4 regions of the Paenibacillus sp. GCM10023250 genome follow, and region 4 is predicted to be linked to each of the others. Evidence: riboswitches for the same ligand, from Rfam matches in the RefSeq annotation. Region 4 holds a riboswitch; each other region holds the start of a gene.

Region 1 (4,205 bases), on a different contig from region 4:
TGAACGCCTCGATCGAGGCCGCGCACGCCGGCGAATACGGCAGAGGCTTCTCGGTCGTGGCCGGGGAGATCCGGCGGATGGCGGCCCAGAGCCGCGACGCCTCCCAGAACATCCGCGAGCAGCTCGGCGCGATGCAGGAACGGCTGAGGGCGATCAGCGCGGACATCGACCGGATCAAGCGCGACATGGGGCATCACGCGGAGAGCGTGAAGGAGCTTGACGCGGCGTTCGAGCACATCGCGTCCACGGCGGGCGAGATGCTGGAGAAGTTCGCGCGGCAGTAAGCTAGGCCGGAGGCGCCGCCGCTCGCGAGGCGCGCGGCCGCTTGCCGGGCCGAGCGCGGACCAACGCGCAATAAGGCTGTTCCCGCCCGGGCGGGAACAGCCTTATTTGCGCTGCGCATTGCGCAGCGCGCGATTCGGATTAGTACAAGCGCTGCGTCGCTTCCAGCTCGAACGCGCGCAGCTCGTCGCCGCGTCCTTCGCGGATCTTGACGGCCCACTCTGGGTCGTTCAGGAGCGCGCGCCCGGCGGCGACGAGATCGAATTCGCCGCGCGCGAGCCGCTCGAGCAGCTCTTCGATGCCGGCCGTGCCGGCGCCTTTGCGCTCCTTGAAGAAGCGGGTGAACTCCAGGTCGAGCCCGATGGAGCCGACGGTGACGGTCGGCTTGCCCGTCAGCTTCTTCGTCCAGCCGGCGAGGTTCAGGCCGCTTCCGTCGTCGAACGCCGGCTCCCAGAACCGGCGGGTCGAGCAGTGGAACAGATCGGCGCCGGCGTCGACGAGCGGCGCCAGGAAGCGGGCCAGCTCATCCGGCGTCGTCGTGAGCTGCGCGTCGTACGCGTCGGCCTTCCACTGGGAGAACCGCAGCATAATCGGGAAGTCGGGGCCGACGGCGCGCCGGCATGCGGCGATGATCTCGGCGGCGAAGCGGGTCCGCTTCACCAGGTCGCCGCCGTACGCGTCCGTCCGGACGTTCGTGACGGCCCAGAAGAATTGGTCGATCAGGTAGCCGTGGGCGCCGTGCAGCTCGATGCCGTCGAAGCCGAGCCGCTTCGCGTCGGCGGCCGCCTGCGCGTACGCCGCGATCAGATCGGCGATCTCGCGCTCGGTCAGCGGCTCGCCGACCCGTTCGCCGGCGAGGTTCAGCCCGGATGGGCCGACGGACGGCGCCTCGGGGTGCGTGCCCGTGCCCTCTTTGCGAGCCATGCCGACATGCCAGAGCTGCGGCATGATTTTGCCGCCGGCCTCGTGGACCGCGCGGACGACGCCGTCCCAGCCGTTCAAGGCATCTTCGCCGTAGAAATGCGGCCATTTCGTGCTGGCGCCCGCAGCGGGATGGTTGATCAGCGTGCCTTCCGTGACGATCAGGCCGACGCCGTTCTCCGCGCGCCGCCGGTAATAGGCGGCCACGTCGCCGCCCGGGACGCCGCCCGGCGAGAAGCCGCGGGTCATCGGGGCCATGACGATCCGGTTGTCGAGCGACAGCTTCGGAGACCGGAAAGATTCGAACAGCGCTTGCGCCGTATTGGTGGTCATCGTGATTTCCTCCTCGTGATTCATCGGATTATGCATGACAAGGGACGGACGGTCGAGTGCGGGACAGGGACTCCGTCTTCTTGGAATTGGAAACGAAATCCATGTCCTCACTTTACTCCATGAAGGCCTGAATTTCAATTCGCATAGCCGGTATTGCGCATCCCGCCGGCACGTTGCGTCCGGCATCTTGCCGCCGCCGTCCGCCGCCGCCTGCCGCCGTCTGCTGCCTGCGTGGAAAACGGAAGCTTTCCGGAGCAATTGGCGGGTTCGTCCGCAATCGAACGATTTGAGCGCGTTTTCATCGCGCGAATTCGCCGCAGCGCGCGCCATGGCGCGCGCTGCGGCTTTTTACAATTTTCCCTGCCGGGACTACGATTAGAAGCATCCACAACTTATCCGAACGCTGAATCCCTTCATGGGAGCGGGGGAACCACCGAAGCCGCCTGTCGCCAGGACCGGCTTCACGGGGTGAATCGCATGCAGGCGCCGCCTGCGCGTAGGGCTTACTCTGGCCCGAATCCGGCAGCTAACCTCGCAAGCGGACAAGAGAGACGACCAGGCCGAACGCGCGCGAAGCGTTGCTTTTCTTTGCGCTGCCTTGGAAGCCGGGAGCAGAGACATCTCTTCTCCCGGCTTCTTTTTTTATCCCAATTTATAGGAGTGACGAACATGCAAGCGGTGCAGACGGATGCCACGCACAGGCGGGAACGAATGGACAAGGTGACGATCGAACGAATCGAATGCTTCCGGTTCGACCGGGAGTCGGCGCAGGTGCTGCTGCCGGATTCCACGATCAAGGATTGTTGCGGGATCCTCATGCTCGGCTCGACGACGGGCGAGCTTGGGATCGGCGTCTTTCGCGAGTGCGCGCTCAAGGGGGATTTTATCCGCTGGGCGTGCGCGTTCCAAGGGTTCAAGCACCACACGGTCGGCGAAGGGCTGCTGGAGGCGAGCCTGAAGCACGACGTCTGGGGCGACGTCCGGTCGCTCGCGGCGGAGACCGCGCTGCGCGAGCTGGCCGCGGGCCGCGCGAACGCGCCGGACGAGCCGCTGTTCGTCCGCTTGCACGACCACGCGTACTGCTTCGAGCATGCGCAGGCGTATGTCATTTTTTAGGAGACATTCAGGGCGACTGCCGTCATTTTTATACTTTTTTTACGCGCGGCGCCGCACTCTTTACCCCGAATTTATGGGAAACGGCGTTAAGATGACGGTGTGCGAATGAAGGGAGCAGGGATGAAGACGTGAAGGACAGGGAAGCAACCGCGCAGCAGACGGCCGCGCACCAGACGGCGCAGGCGATCGTCGTGTCGGCCATGACCAAGGCCGGCGAGCAGTTCATCAAGCAGCTGCTCATGAAGGGACTGCCATTTACGGCCGTCACGAACAGCGTCGCCGAACGGCAGCAGCTCGCCAAGCTCGGCGTAGAGTCGATTCTGCTGGTGAACACGATCGATCCGGACACGTGGGAGCGGCCGGAACGACCCGTCGGGAAGGCGTTCCTGTTCGAGAGCAGCCTGTCGCTGTGCTGCAGGTATTTGCGCATGATCCGCAAGTGGACGGACCAGCCGGTGTACGTCGTCACGGGACGCACGCACGGGCGGCTGATCTACAAGGGGCTCGGCGCCGACCATATCGTGCACGTCCAGGCGGGAGCCCTCGGTTCTCTGTTGGAGTAGCATAAAAAGTTTTAATTGAAAGAAAGTATCTGTAAACGGAGGAAAAGCAGCGGAGGAGGGTATGCGGATGGTTAACGATATTACGATGGTGCTCTTGGCTGCGGTCGTTTTCGGGCTCTTTTGGGGATTCCGGGCCTTTTGCGGACGCGCCTGATCCGGCGGCGCCCGGGCGCATCAGCGGTTCGGCGGAAGCGGCCGGCGCGGGGCGCGGCCCACATTACGCGAAGGAGGTTCAGCCATGGTCGTCATGGGGATTATCGCCATTGCCCTGATCGTCTATCTCGGTTTCGTCTTGGTGAAGCCGGAGAAGTTTTAAACCTTGGATCGCTGCTTCATTAATTGAGGAGGAAATATCGCTATGGCTATGGGATTCGTTCAAGTCGCCGTCACGCTGGTCATCATCATGCTCTTGGTGAAGCCGGCCGGCGCTTATCTTGTCAAAGTCTTCTCGCAGGAGAGAACGGGGCTGGACCGGGTGTTCGGGCCCGTCGAGCGGCTGCTTTACCGGATCATGGGCGTCCGGGAAGGCGAATCGATGGGCTGGCGCGCGTACGTGGGCGCCGTGCTCCTGTCCAACTTCGTCATGCTGCTGCTGATCTATCTGATCCTGCGGCTGCAGAGCTACCTGCCGCTGAATCCCGACGGCATCGGCAACATGCCCGCCGGGCAAGCGTTTAATACGGCCGCGTCGTTCATCACGAACACGAACTGGCAGTCCTACAGCGGGGAGAACGGATTGTCCTACCTGTCGCAGCTGATTGCGATCACGTTCCCGATGTTCACGTCGGCGGCGACCGGCTTCGCGATCGCGGTCGCGTTCATCCGCGGCCTGATCGGCCGGCAGGATAATCTCGGCAACTTCTACGTCGACATGACCCGCACGATCACGCGGGTGTTCCTGCCGCTCAGCTTCATCGTCGCGCTGTTCCTGGTGTTCCAGGGCGTGCCGCAGACACTGCTCGGCGCGGTGCACGCCACCACGCTCGAGGG
Region 2 (4,205 bases), on a different contig from region 4:
TTCGCCGACGGCACGGTCATGCCCAGGGTCTGGGACGGCCAGGACGCCAGCGTCCAGTACAAGGTCGTCCATGGCGCCAAGCTGCTCTGGGCCGCGGTCGACCCGCAGAACGACAACGTGCTCGACAACAAGCACATCAACAACTTCATGAAGGCCGACCTCGATGAGAAAACCCGCACGCGCTGGAGCGTCGGACTATCGAAGCTGGCCGAGACGCTCTTCGCTTCCCTCGCCTGGTAACGCCCGCCACGATTAATGAAGGAGGTGATTGACGGATGAGGACGCATATCAAGCAAGGCTGGAAGCTGACGACGAAGCACTTCTATATCATTATCCTGCTGTTCCTGTACGAACTGCTGTGGGGCTTCTTCCTCTACCGGACGATCGAGGGCATCGCGGTGCCGCTGCTCAAGCGGTTTCCCGATTCGTACGCGGCCAGCAGCAGCGCCGTCTCACTGTTCTTGACGGAATCGCAGTTCCAGCTCATGAAGACCGACGCGTTCCGGCCGTACGCCCTGCTCTTCTGCGGGCTGCTGGCGGGGCGGATGCTCGTGACGCCGTTCCTGAACGCCGGCTTGTTCCACTCCCTGCACCGCGCGAGCGACGAGCAAGGGACCAAGTTCCTGAGCGGCATTCGCGCGGCCTGGAAGCCGGTCGCCCTGCTCTACCTCGCGGAGACGACGCTGACGCTCGCGCCGGCCGCCTGGCTCCTGCCCAAAGGGCTCGACCTGCTGCTGACGAGCGGCACGCTGACGGAATTCGCGAAGCAGGCCGGGCCTTGGGCCGGCGGATGGCTGCTCTGGGCGGTGCTGCTCCACCTGCTCTTCCTCGCGATGCAATTCGGCGCCGTCGCCGGGAGCGGCTCCATGCGCGGCCTCTGGCAATGCCTCGCGAACTTCCTGCCCTTCGCCGGCGTGTCGCTCGCGATGTGGGGCATCGGCGCCCTGGCGAGCATGACGATCGCCTCCGTGTCGATGCTGTGGGCCGGGCTGCTCGCGCTGGTGCTCCACCAAGGCTATCAGCTGATTCGCACGATCATGAAGGTGTGGACGGCGGCCTCCCAGTTCGACGTCTGGCAGTCCAAGCAGCCGTAACGCCGGGCGCGGCGGCCCCCCGCCTGCCCGTTAGGCGCCGACAGGCGAGCAGCCGCGCAGGAGACTGCGCGAATCGCATATCCTAGGACTTTCGCCCTGCCCCGTACGCGTCCGCGACGGGGCTTTTCGACGTCTGCCGAGCCGGGCGAAGCGCGCTGGCAGAGCCCGATCCTTTCGTAATCCGACAACGCCCGTTAACGCCGCTTCCGGCCCTGAAAACGGCGCTAATATACGAAAATGAGAGACAAAAGGTTGCATTCTAATAATTTTAATGTGTGAACAAAGGATGAACCTGGAAGGAGATGCGACAAAATGATCGAATAGTTAGCCGTGAGAAATGAAAATTTTGCCGAATTCCCTTGCAAGAGGGAAACGGGGGAACCATCCTGGGTGAATTGATCCCGACAGCCGGTCTGCCGAAGACCGCGCCTGCCAGAGGCGATCATAGGGAGCCTTCAACCGAACCCCACAGCTAACCTCGTAGGCACCGGAAGGAGTTTCCCGTTTTGAAGAAGCTTTACGCGCTAGTGATCGGTATCGCGATGCTGTTCGTCTTCCAAGCCGGCAGCGTGTCCGCGCAGTCGAAAATGGACGGCGTCATCGACGATCTGATCGGAACACCCTATGTTTACTCCGGCACGACTACGAAAGGGTTCGACTGCTCGGGATTCACGATGTACGTGTTCAAGAAACTCGGCGTCGACATTCCGCACGCATCCCGTTCGCAGGCCGCGCTGGGCAAGAAAATCGCCAAGGACGACCTGATCCCCGGGGATCTCGTATTCTTCAATACGACGGGTAACGGCATCTCGCACGTGGGCATCTACATCGGCGACGGCAAGTTCGCGCACGCGTCCACCAGCAGAGGCGTCGCGATCAACGGACTGAGCGATTCCTATTACGTGAAGCGCTACGTAACGGCGCGCCGCGTCATGAACCAGTCCACGTTCGAGAAATACGCGAACGACCCTGCCGACGAGCCGGGCGATAACGACGATTGATCCTAGCAAGACGCACGTATAATGCCGGCGAGGCGGGACGACCGCCCCGCAATGGCATTGCAGGCAAAGCCGCAGCTGCTTCTCTTCCCGAGACAAGCAGCCGCGGCTTTGTTTGTGTCGGCGGGAACGCGCGCGGTTACTCCCGTACGTAGCGGACCCACCAGAAGGTCGGGCCGACCTCGACGTTCAGCGCCTGGGCATGCGGACCGAACAGGTCCGCCAGCTCCGCGGGCGTCTCGCAGCCCTCGCCGCGGCGGTCGGCCAGCACGACGGTCGCCCCGGCCTCGAGCCGATCATGCCAGGCCCGCAGGAACGCGGCGCGCCCCTCCGCCGTCAGTTCCCCGAGACAGAAGCAGGCCAGCCCCGCCGGGAACGTCTCCGCCACAGCGCCCAGCTCCTCCCGTCTGACCGACACCGATACGGCCGTGGTGAGCCGCGGCGTCCGCGGTCCCGCGACGCGCAGCACGCGCCGGCCCGCCAGCGCGCACTCCACCGCATACTCCAGCCGCCGCCATTCCATGAAGCGCCGCTCCAAGCTGTCCCGCCATTTCGACATACCGGTCCCTCCTACCGCAGATGCACCGAAGCCTTTTTCCGTAGGCCTATATGTATGCGACTTAAGCTTGTCGATTGACCTGCCTAATAGTTCGAAAGATTCAATTATTTAAATTATTAAATAATTTAGCAAAATCTTTATTGACTTTCCCATCGCCTTAATTAATTGTAAATAATAGGTTACTGGCGTTTACAAGATTTATAGATTCGCATCTCATACCTCAAGCTTGGAAAGGGCGTGCATGTTCTTTGCGTAACCGTACCACAACCCGGAAACTGCTCTCGATTTCCCTGGCGGCAGCATTGACCGCGGGGATGAGTCTCCCGTATCAAGTCAGCGCTTCCGGCGAAAGCACCGGCTCCGTCACTCTCAAGGGCGGACCGAAACACCCGGCCTCGCCGATCCGCGGCTTCATCTCTCCCCGCATCGACACCGCCTCCTCCGCCAAAACGCGCGTCATCGTGACGCTCTCGGGCCAGCCCGGCGCCGTCGGCAGCTTCGCCAGCGCGAACGGCATCACGACGCTGACCGAGGAATCGGCCCGGCAGGCCGCCGACAAACAGCAGGCATCCTTCATCCAAACGGCCCGGAGCATCGGCCTCGACATGGCCGTCAACCATCAATTCAACACCGTGCTGAACGGCCTCGAAGTCACGATCGCGGCCAACAAGATTCCGGCGCTCGCCGCGCTGCCGGGCGTCACGTCCGTGTTCGAGAACAGCACGTATTACAGCGTGCCGGACGTCGCGCCGGCCGGCGATCCGACCAAGCCGCTCTACTACGACAACCTGCCGCTGGAGCAAATCGGGGCGGACAAGGCGTGGGAGGAAGGCTACACCGGAGCAGGGCTGAAGGTCGGCGTCATCGATACCGGCGTCGACTACACGCATCCCGATCTGGCCGGCGCCTATAAGGGCGGGTACGACGCCTACTTCGACGATAACGACCCGTACGAGGAAATCCCGGACGCGGAAACCGGAAATCTCGGCACCAGCCACGGCACGCACGTCTCCGGCACGATCTCCGGCCAGGCGAACAGCGAGAACGCGGAATACGCGCAGAAGGGCGTCGCGTACGGCGCCGAGCTCCACGTGTACAAGGTGCTGGGGTTCGATATGGAGACCGGCAAGTCCAGCGGCTCCTCCGCGCAGGTCATCGAAGGCATCGAACGGGCGGTCGAGGACGGCATGGACGTCATCAACCTGTCGCTCGGCTCGGACATCGATAAAGACGTGAACACGCCGGATGCCGCCGCCATCAACAACGCGGTGCTCGCCGGCGTCGTGGCGGTCATCGCCAACGGCAACGCCGGACCGGACTACTACACGATGGGATCGCCGGCCAGCTCCCAGCTCGCCATCTCGGTCGGAGCGGCGACGACGGAAGCGCCGTACTTCACGGGCACCGTCGCCAGCTCGTTCGATGCCGAGCATCCGGTCGGCACCCAAGCGATGGGCTGGCAGACCGGACAGGAGGATCTGGCCGCTTACTTGGGCACGGACCCGATCGGCGCGGTCTATGCGGGACTCGGCTACGACACGGACTACGCCGGCA
Region 3 (4,205 bases), on a different contig from region 4:
AGCCCGATGACGCCCGTCTTGCCCCTGGCCAGGCTGCGCGCCGCGGCGTTCGGCCTGTAATCCAGCGCCTTCATCGCTGCGAGCACCTTTTGCCGGTTCGCCTCGCGCACCGATTCCGCGCCGTTCAGCACGCGGGAGACGGTCACGACGGACAGGCCGGCTTTTTTGGCGACGTCGAAAATGCTGACTTTCATGCGGCCTCGATCAGCTCCTCATTAGAATGGCGGATAGGCGATTTAAGTTTAAGCGCTTTAATTTTCGGGGTAAATTATAAACCGGGCTAACGCAGCGCGCGACGCCGGCGGATCGCTTCACGGCATTAAAAGTATAAGCGCTTTAACTTTTGGGGTATGGATTCATTGTAGCGGAGAAGGCGGGGAATCGCAATCGCGAAATTCACGGGCCGAGCCCGCGCGATGGCTGCAGTTCCATCCCATGAACGATCGAATCCGGCGCCAAACCTGGCTGCACTCATCGTAACGACGGGAGCGCAAGCCCTTCATTATATAGGGTAAACACGCGCGGCAGGCCGGATTTTTGCAACAGGCTCGCCCATAATGGTATGGTGTAGGTAGCAATCCTAGGAGGAGAATCATGGCGAAAGTAAAGAAGCGAAACAAACAAATGGCCAATCTTTCGCTCGGCGCGATGGCCGCGGGCTTCGCGGCGACGCTGCCCTTCCGCGGCGGCGGTCTCGGGCTGCTGCACGCGGGCTTCGAGGCCGGCGTCATCGGCGGGCTGGCGGACTGGTTCGCCGTGACCGCGCTGTTCCGCCACCCGCTCGGCATTCCGATTCCGCACACGGCGCTGCTGCCGCGCAACCGGAAGAAGATGTCCGACGGCATCGTGCGCGTCCTCGAAGAGCGGCTGCTGGCGAAGGACAGCATGCTCGAGAAGCTGCGGCAGGTCGAGCTGGCCGAGCAGCTCCTGCCTGTCGTGCGCGGCGCCCTGCGCTCGGCGGTCGAGAGCGAGCGGCTGCCGCTGCTGCTCGCGGACGTGCTGCGGAGCGTGGACGCGGATCGGGTCGTGCCGCTGCTGTCCGGCGAGATCGAGGCCGCGGTGCGGCGGATCGACCTGGAGGCAGCGCTGCGCGGCTTCATTCGCAAGGCCGAGGAGGACGGCACGGACGAGCGGATGCTCGATCTGCTGCTCGAGCGCGCGGAGACGTGGGTCGCCACGGAGGGCATGCAGCGCGAGCTCGGCAGCGCGGTGATGACGCTGATCAAGGGGCTCAACCTCGGCGGCTTGATGTCGTTCGCCGTGAACGCGTTCATCGGCTACCTCGAGGAGGACAAGCTCGGGGCGATGCTTCAGCAGTTCGCGCTCTCGAAGCTCGCCGAGCTGAAGCTTCCGGGCACGGAGCGCCGCCGGATCGTCATGAGCAAGCTGCGCGAGGCGCTCGATACGCTCGTGACGCAGCTAGCGGAATCCGGCCGGCTGGACCTGATGCGCGAAGAGCTGCTCCAGGCGTTCGACGTAGAGGGGGAGCTGCGCAAGCTGTTCGAGCGGCTGCGCGAGAAGGTCCTCGAATTCCTGAGCGCGCCGGACTTCGCCGGGAAGGCGTGGCCGGCCGTCGAGGGGATGCTCGACCGGATCGAAGCGAACGAGGCGCTGGTGCGGGACGCCGAGCATTGGCTGAAGAAGCAGGCCGCGGCGCTGATCGAGCGCAACCATGCCCGGATCGGCTCGTTCGTGAAGGAGAATCTGGACCGGCTCGACAACGACCAGCTCGTCGAGCTGATCGAGGACAAGGTCGGGCAGGACCTGCAATGGATCCGCGTCAACGGCGCGCTCTGCGGCTTCCTGATCGGCCTCGCGCTGCGGGGCATCGAGATGGCGACCGGGAACGTCTGATTCCCGGCCGCCCGCGGCCAGCGCGCCGGAACCCGGACGATCGTACCGGGGCCAGGCCGCCGGCGGCCCCTGGCATTCGCCGGTAATTACGGAAACGGGTCATAAAGTGAGGTAGCGCGAGATTCCTGAAGCGCGCCGCCTTTGTAAGCGCTATATTTGCGTCCGTTGCACGTACAGCGGGACGGAGTGCGCACGGAGTTCCTTTACAAAAGTCAAGCTTCGGCGTAACATGAGTCATGCTTAACAACGTAATCGACAACGCTGAATTTCCGAACAGGAAAACGGGGGAACCAACGACATGACAAGTCTGTCCGAAGCCGCGCGCTTCCGGACTTGCCATCAGGGGTGAATCCCGGGCGGAGGCGCATAGCCTCGCGTCCCGGGTAGGGCGGCTCTCATGTCCGAATCCGACAGCTAACCTCGTAAGCGACCGAGAGAGGCGACGAATATGCGTGCGAACAGCCACTACAGATACAGTGTGCCTAGAAGCCGCGAGAGGCGTTCTCTGAATTGGAGGCCGTCTTTTGCTGGCTTCTTTTTTGATGTCCGTTTTCGTGGCGAGCATAAGATTCCGGGCAACATGAAAATTTATATGTATGGGCATGAAAGGGGTATAACGTTATGGCCGGCTACCGGCGACAAACTCCGGAGGAACTGCTGTTATCCATCTCCAAAATCCACCGCGGGCGGCTGAAAATTTACGTGGGCGCCGTCAGCGGCTCGGGCAAAACCTATCATATGCTGCGCGAGGGCCAGGCGCTCAAGGAGCAAGGCATCGACGTGGCCGTCTGCGCCGTGTCGACGATGCGGCGGCCCGAGACCGTGGAGCAGCTGGCGGATTTGGAGCGCATTCCGAGCATCCACTGGATGAAGGGCGACGCCGAGAAGAAGGACCTGAACCTCGATGCGATCGTCGACCGCAACCCGGAGGTGCTGCTCGTCGATTCGCTCGCGCACGAGAACCGGCCCGGCGCCAGGTTTCCGACGCGGCGCGAGGATATCCGGTTTCTGCTCAGCCGCGGCATCAGCGTCATCACGACGGTCAACGTCTATGAGCTGGAAGGCGTGAAGGAGCAGGCGCAGAAGCTGACCGGCATCGAGCCGGAATGCACGGTGCCTGCCGATCTGCTGGAGCTCGCCGACGAGGTGCGGCTGATCGACGTGTCGCCGGAGACGATCCTGAACCGGCTGAGCGAAGGCCGGCTGAATAACGTGAAGGACCCCGAACTGCTGAAGCGCGGCAACGTCGGCAAGCTGCGCGAGCTGGCGCTTCGCCTCATGGCGGAGGGCGTGAACGAGTCGCTGGAGAAATACCGCGAGGAGCAGGGATTCATCGGGCCGTCCGGCGCGTCCGAGCGGATTCTCGTCGCGGCGCAGTACCACGTGAACGGATCGCTCTACATTCGCCGCGGGCAGCAGATTGCGAAGCGGCTCGGCGGCGACCTGCAGGTCGTCGTCTTCACGGACGCGTCGCAGGAGCCGACCAAGGAACGGGAAGCGTTCAAGAAATCGATTTTGAAGCTCGTCGAGAAGGTGGGTGCGGGCTTTCGGGAAATCGCGATCACGAGCCGCAAACAGGTGCCGCGCGCGCTGATCCGCTACGCCATGCTCATCAACGCGACGAGGATCGTCATGGGCCATTCCAAGCAGACCCGCACGGAGGAGCTCCGGCAGGGCTCCATCGCCCGCAGTCTGCTGAAGCACGTCCGCAACATCGACGTCTTCTTCATGGCCGACCGCGCGGAGCACGAGGGCGAACGGGTGCTGCCGACGAAGCGCGCCGTGCTGAAGCCATCCGAGCCGTACCGCCGCTTGAGCGAGCAGGAGCTCGAGAAGAAGATCGAGCGCATCCGGCGCGGCCGGTTCAAGGTGTATATCGGCGCCGCGCCGGGAGCGGGCAAGACGTACATGATGCTCCGCGAGGGCAACGCGCTGCTCCGCAAAGACATTGACGTCGTCATCGGCTTCGCGGAGACGCACGGCAGACCGGATACGGAAGCCCAGATCGGCAAGCTGACCGCGATGCCGCGGCTGAAGGCGGGGGCGAACGGCTCGGAGGCCGAGGAGATGGACGTCGCCGCGATTCTTGCGCGCAATCCCGAGGTCGTGCTGATCGACGATCTGGCGCATGTGAACGCGCCGGGAAGCCGCAACGCGCACCGCTACGACGATATCCGCGAGCTGCTGGATGCGGGCATCTCCGTCATCGCCACGCTGAACGTGCAGCATCTGGAGAGCCTGAAGGACTCGATCGAGAAGATTTGCGGCACGACCGTGACGGAGACGGTACCCGACCAGGTGCTCCGCCTGGCGGACGAGATGGAGCTGATCGACGTCGCGCCGAGCGCGCT
Region 4 (4,205 bases):
AGATGCTGAATGTCGATGTACCCGAGCTTCGTGAAAATCTCGTCCTCCCGCTTATGCTGCGGATCGAAATGCCGGAAGTACGTGCGCAGCTCCGCGTACGCATCCTTGGCCAAGTCCATCTGCCACACCCGGCGGTAGTCGCTCAGGAACGGAAACACCGGCGCCAGCTTCTTGACGCGCGGCTCCAGCGCGGCGCAGGCGATCGTCAAGGCGCCGCCCTGCGAGCCGCCCATGGCGTAGACGCGCTCCGGATCCACTTCCGGGCTGTCGATCGCGATGCCTGCCAGCTGCGCGCAATCCAGGAAGACGTGGCGGAACAGCAGCTCGTCCGGATGATCGTCCAAGCCGCGGATGATATGGCCGTTCAGCGTCGTGCCCGTTACGCCCCCGCTGTCCTGCGAATAACCGCCTTGCCCGCGGACGTCCAAGGCGAAGATGGAGAAGCCTAGCGATACGATGCCGAGCTTGTCCGTCCAATCGCCGGCGCTGCCGCTGTAGCCGTGAAATTGGATGACCGCCGGATGCGGCCGCTCCGCCTGGCGCGGACGCGCGTACTTGGCATGAATCCGCGCGCCCCGGACGCCTGTGAAATATAAGTCGAAGCATTCGGCCGCCGGCGTCTGGAATTCGCTCGGTACGAGCTCGACCGCGGCGTCGACGGCGCGCATCTCCGCCAGCGCCCGTTCCCAATAGTCATCGAAATCGGCAGGCTTCGGATTGAGTCCTGAATACGTTTGCAATTCATTCAGCGGCATATCGATCATTGGCATCGGCACGCTACCCCTTTTCGCTTGAAATGAGTTCCTCCTCATGGTACGTCTTCCATACACCGCTGTAAAGTAGCGATTCCGATATTCGTGAATGCGCGATTACGCCCGCGGGCAAAATGACATCATGAAGGAGGGACGGCCATGCGAAGATGGGGGGATGCGCGAAAAGCGCTGCTGCTGGCGGTTTGCATGCTGCTGGCTGCGTCCGCGGGGGCGGAGCCGGTCGGCGGCATGCGGTCGGCCGCGGCGGGAAGCGAGTACCGTCAACAAGCGGCGCAGCAGCCTGAGGAGACCGGCGCGTTCTCCGGCGCCCAGCGCCCCAAGAAAAAGCGGCCCGCGATCTCGTGGGTGGCGCTGCAGCAGCGCTATCCCGGCGCCTTCGTCATCGGCGGCTCGCGGCGCTACCGCCGAGTCGCGCTGACGTTCGACGACGTGCCGGATCCCCGCTACACGCCGCAGGTGCTCGAGACGCTGGCGCGCTACAAGGTCCGGGCAACATTCTTCGTCGTCGGCCAGCGCGCGGCGGCCCATCCCGCGATCGTGCGGCGGATGCAGCGGGAAGGCCACATCATCGGCAATCATTCCTTGAACCATCCCGTCTTCTCGCGAATCTCGCTGTACGCCATGCAGCAGCAGGTTCTGCGGACCGACTGGATATTGCGGCCGCTCGTCGGCTACAGTCCGAGGTTCGTCCGGCCGCCATACGGCGAAATCACGCCGGCGCAGGTGGAATGGCTGCGCGGAAGAGGCTTCACGGTCGTCAACTGGGACGTCGACTCCGAGGACTGGCGAAGCATCGACAGCAGCGCCATTCTGATCAACATCAAGCGGACGCTGCAGCCGGGCTCCATCGTTCTGCAGCATGCCGGCGGCGGCACGGGGCAGGATCTGTCCGGCACGATCGCGGCGCTGCCGCGCCTGATCAAGCTGCTGCGGAGCAAAGGCTACGCGATCGTCACGCTGCCGGAACTGCTCGGGCGCCCGGCGGCCCGCCGGCTGCCCTGAGCCGGCCGGCGGCTGGCGAATGCCAGACGAGGCATCCGGCCGTGCGCGGGGCCGATTGCTGGAAGGAGCGGCAGCGCACCGACCGATCCGCTCGATCCGGTTACATGCGAACCATCAGCGCAAAAAACGGCAGCCCGCGCGGGGCTGCCGTTTGTCGTCGTGTGCCTATTTATTGAGGATGAAGACCTTGACATTCTGGAATCCGAACTTGCTTGCTTGACTCTGCGATTGCGGAACGAAAATATCGATTCGGTTGCCGGAGATGGCGCTGCCTTGGTCGGACGCGACCGCAAGCATGCCGCCGGACGGCAATCCGCCATGGTCGTAGCCGGTAATGAACACTTTGGTTCCCATCGGAATGACGTCGGGATCGACCGCGATCGTTCCGAGCTTCAGCGGATTGCCGAAGTAGTCGACGGGGCCCCAGCCGTTCTCGGAGGCCGCTGCCGTATAGGCGCTTGCTTTGACCTTCAAGACGTCCGAGTAGGCGTACGATTTGCCGTTTACCGTTACGCTGTCGCCTTGCGGCTTGGTGACGGCCGGCTTCTTAACGGCCGTTTGCTTAACGGTCGTCTGCTTAACGGTCGTTTTCTTGGCTTTCGAAGCGGTGGTTACCGCTTTCGCCGCCTTCTTCGCCGGCGTTTTCACGGCCATCTTCTCCGCGGATTTCTTCGCTTCGGCTGCCGGGGATTTCTTCGCCGCCGGAGCTTTGGCCTCTTGTTTCAGGATGCGTGCCGGACCTACGGTCTTGGCTTTATCGGCCGCCGGGATGACCAGCATCAAGCCGTCATAGATGTTGCCTGCCTCCACGAACGGGTTCGCTTGCTGCAGCAGGTCGACGCTGACGCCGAACTTTTGCGACAGCTTCCAGAACGTGTCGTTGTCTTTCGCTTTGTACGTGCCTTCCGCGTGCGCGGCTGCGCCTTGGGCGAAAATAACGAGGCCGAGCGCGGCGGCCACGATGCCCTTCTTCCAATGATGAAGATTCATGTTGTCGGTTCCTCCTTAAGATTTACGGTCCCATGCCCCTTCAGAAGCAGGCATAAGAACGTCATTACGAAGAGGACAGATCCGCCGAACGAGTGCGGAACAAAGACGCCATCTTCGCATGCGGCCTACGAGGTTAGTTGTCGGATTCGGGTCGAGGAGTTCGACCCTACGCGCGGGAACGCGCGATTCACCCCAGCGCCAAAGCGCGGTGAACCCGTCATGTGATGCCCATCAGATGACGAGAACGGAGCAACGTGACTTGCTCCCAAAAAATCCCCCGTACGAGTAATCGTTTCGGCTCGCGTAATAGGATAACACAGTCGCTCCGGGCAACCTACCGGTAAATCCGCCCAATAGGCCGCGCCTGTGCATCGTTTCACTCGTTTTTGGGCAAGGAAATCGTCACCGTCGTGCCTTTGCCGTGGGCGCTGGCGATGTCGATCCTGCCGCGGTGGCCTTCAATGATGCGATAGCAGATCATGAGGCCGAGCCCCGTCCCGCCGTCCTTCGTCGTGAAGAATGGACCGCCGAGCATAGGCAGCTGTTCTTCCGGAATGCCGATGCCCTGATCCTCGATCGACACCGCGATGTCCCGGCTGCCGGCCGACTTCAGCCGGATGGCGACGGATCCGCCCTGGGGCATCGCCTCGATCGCGTTCTTGAGCACGTTGACGAACACCTGCTTCAGCTGATTCTCCTCGCAGAGGAGCTCGGCCGTCTCGGCGTCGTAGCTGGCGGACAGCTGGACGTTGTTCATGATCGCCTGCGTCTCGAGCAGCGTCAGGACGCTCTGGATCGTCTTGACCAGGTCGTGCCGGCGGAATTGGTTCGCCTGCGGCTTGGCGAGCGCCATGAATTCCTGCACGATGGTATTGATCCGGTCCAGCTCCACGAGCATGATGTCGAAAAAATCGTGGTAGCTGTTGATCCTCGTTTTGAGAAATTTGGAAAATCCGATGAGGGACGTGAGCGGGTTGCGGATTTCGTGCGCGATGCCGGCCGCCATTTGGCCGACGACCGACAGCTTCTCGGATTGAATCAGCGCTTCCTCTTCCCGCTTCCGGTCGCGAATATCGCGGAACACGCTCTGCACGACCGTGCCTCTGCCGGGATAGTTGCGGATGCGGGTGCTCGAGACCTCGACGTCGATCATCTCGCCCGCGGCGCTGACCAGCTTCGACTCTTCGAACTCGTTGGGCTCGTCCGTGCCCATGATCGCCTGGAGCCGATGCCGCGCCGTCTCGCGGTAGTCGGGATGGAAGTAGTGGCTGACGAACGGCTTGGCGAGCAGTTCGGCTTCCGTCACCCCGAGCAGCCGCAGTCCGGCCTGGTTGGTGAATATGACCGTATCGCCGTCATGCACGAAGATCGGCTCCGGCAAATATTTGATCAGCCGGCGGTAGCTCATGGAATCGGGATGAAGATCGTGCGCATCCTGTT

Evidence for each region. Region 4 has a riboswitch for cyclic di-AMP ahead of ACFPB1_RS07535 (3D domain-containing protein). Riboswitches for the same ligand answer to the same signal wherever they lie in the genome.
Region 1: linked by a shared signal. The riboswitch ahead of ACFPB1_RS23625 (hypothetical protein) and the one ahead of ACFPB1_RS07535 (3D domain-containing protein) in region 4 are both predicted to bind cyclic di-AMP.
Region 2: linked by a shared signal. The riboswitch ahead of ACFPB1_RS22150 (C40 family peptidase) and the one ahead of ACFPB1_RS07535 (3D domain-containing protein) in region 4 are both predicted to bind cyclic di-AMP.
Region 3: linked by a shared signal. The riboswitch ahead of ACFPB1_RS19525 (histidine kinase) and the one ahead of ACFPB1_RS07535 (3D domain-containing protein) in region 4 are both predicted to bind cyclic di-AMP.

Annotation. Positions count from the first base shown of each region.
Region 1 is NZ_JBHSHY010000046.1:26,840-31,044, reverse strand. It holds gene ACFPB1_RS23635 (methyl-accepting chemotaxis protein) at 1-284, shown strand, start outside; gene ACFPB1_RS23630 (NADH:flavin oxidoreductase) at 424-1,536, opposite strand; cyclic di-AMP (ydaO/yuaA leader) riboswitch at 1,928-2,092, shown strand; gene ACFPB1_RS23625 (hypothetical protein) at 2,206-2,652, shown strand; gene ACFPB1_RS23620 (hypothetical protein) at 2,781-3,215, shown strand; gene ACFPB1_RS23615 (potassium-transporting ATPase subunit F) at 3,454-3,531, shown strand; gene kdpA (potassium-transporting ATPase subunit KdpA) at 3,580-4,205, shown strand, end outside.
Region 2 is NZ_JBHSHY010000038.1:37,249-41,453, forward strand. It holds gene ACFPB1_RS22140 (M1 family metallopeptidase) at 1-240, shown strand, start outside; gene ACFPB1_RS22145 (hypothetical protein) at 276-1,094, shown strand; cyclic di-AMP (ydaO/yuaA leader) riboswitch at 1,432-1,596, shown strand; gene ACFPB1_RS22150 (C40 family peptidase) at 1,601-2,095, shown strand; gene ACFPB1_RS22155 (hypothetical protein) at 2,232-2,651, opposite strand; gene ACFPB1_RS22160 (S8 family serine peptidase) at 2,966-4,205, shown strand, end outside.
Region 3 is NZ_JBHSHY010000028.1:54,811-59,015, reverse strand. It holds gene ACFPB1_RS19535 (LacI family DNA-binding transcriptional regulator) at 1-194, opposite strand, end outside; gene ACFPB1_RS19530 (DUF445 domain-containing protein) at 595-1,854, shown strand; cyclic di-AMP (ydaO/yuaA leader) riboswitch at 2,104-2,298, shown strand; gene ACFPB1_RS19525 (histidine kinase) at 2,476-4,205, shown strand, end outside.
Region 4 is NZ_JBHSHY010000006.1:25,125-29,329, reverse strand. It holds gene ACFPB1_RS07545 (acetylxylan esterase) at 1-770, opposite strand, end outside; gene ACFPB1_RS07540 (polysaccharide deacetylase family protein) at 912-1,775, shown strand; gene ACFPB1_RS07535 (3D domain-containing protein) at 1,941-2,765, opposite strand; cyclic di-AMP (ydaO/yuaA leader) riboswitch at 2,874-3,075, opposite strand; gene ACFPB1_RS07530 (ATP-binding protein) at 3,142-4,205, opposite strand, start outside.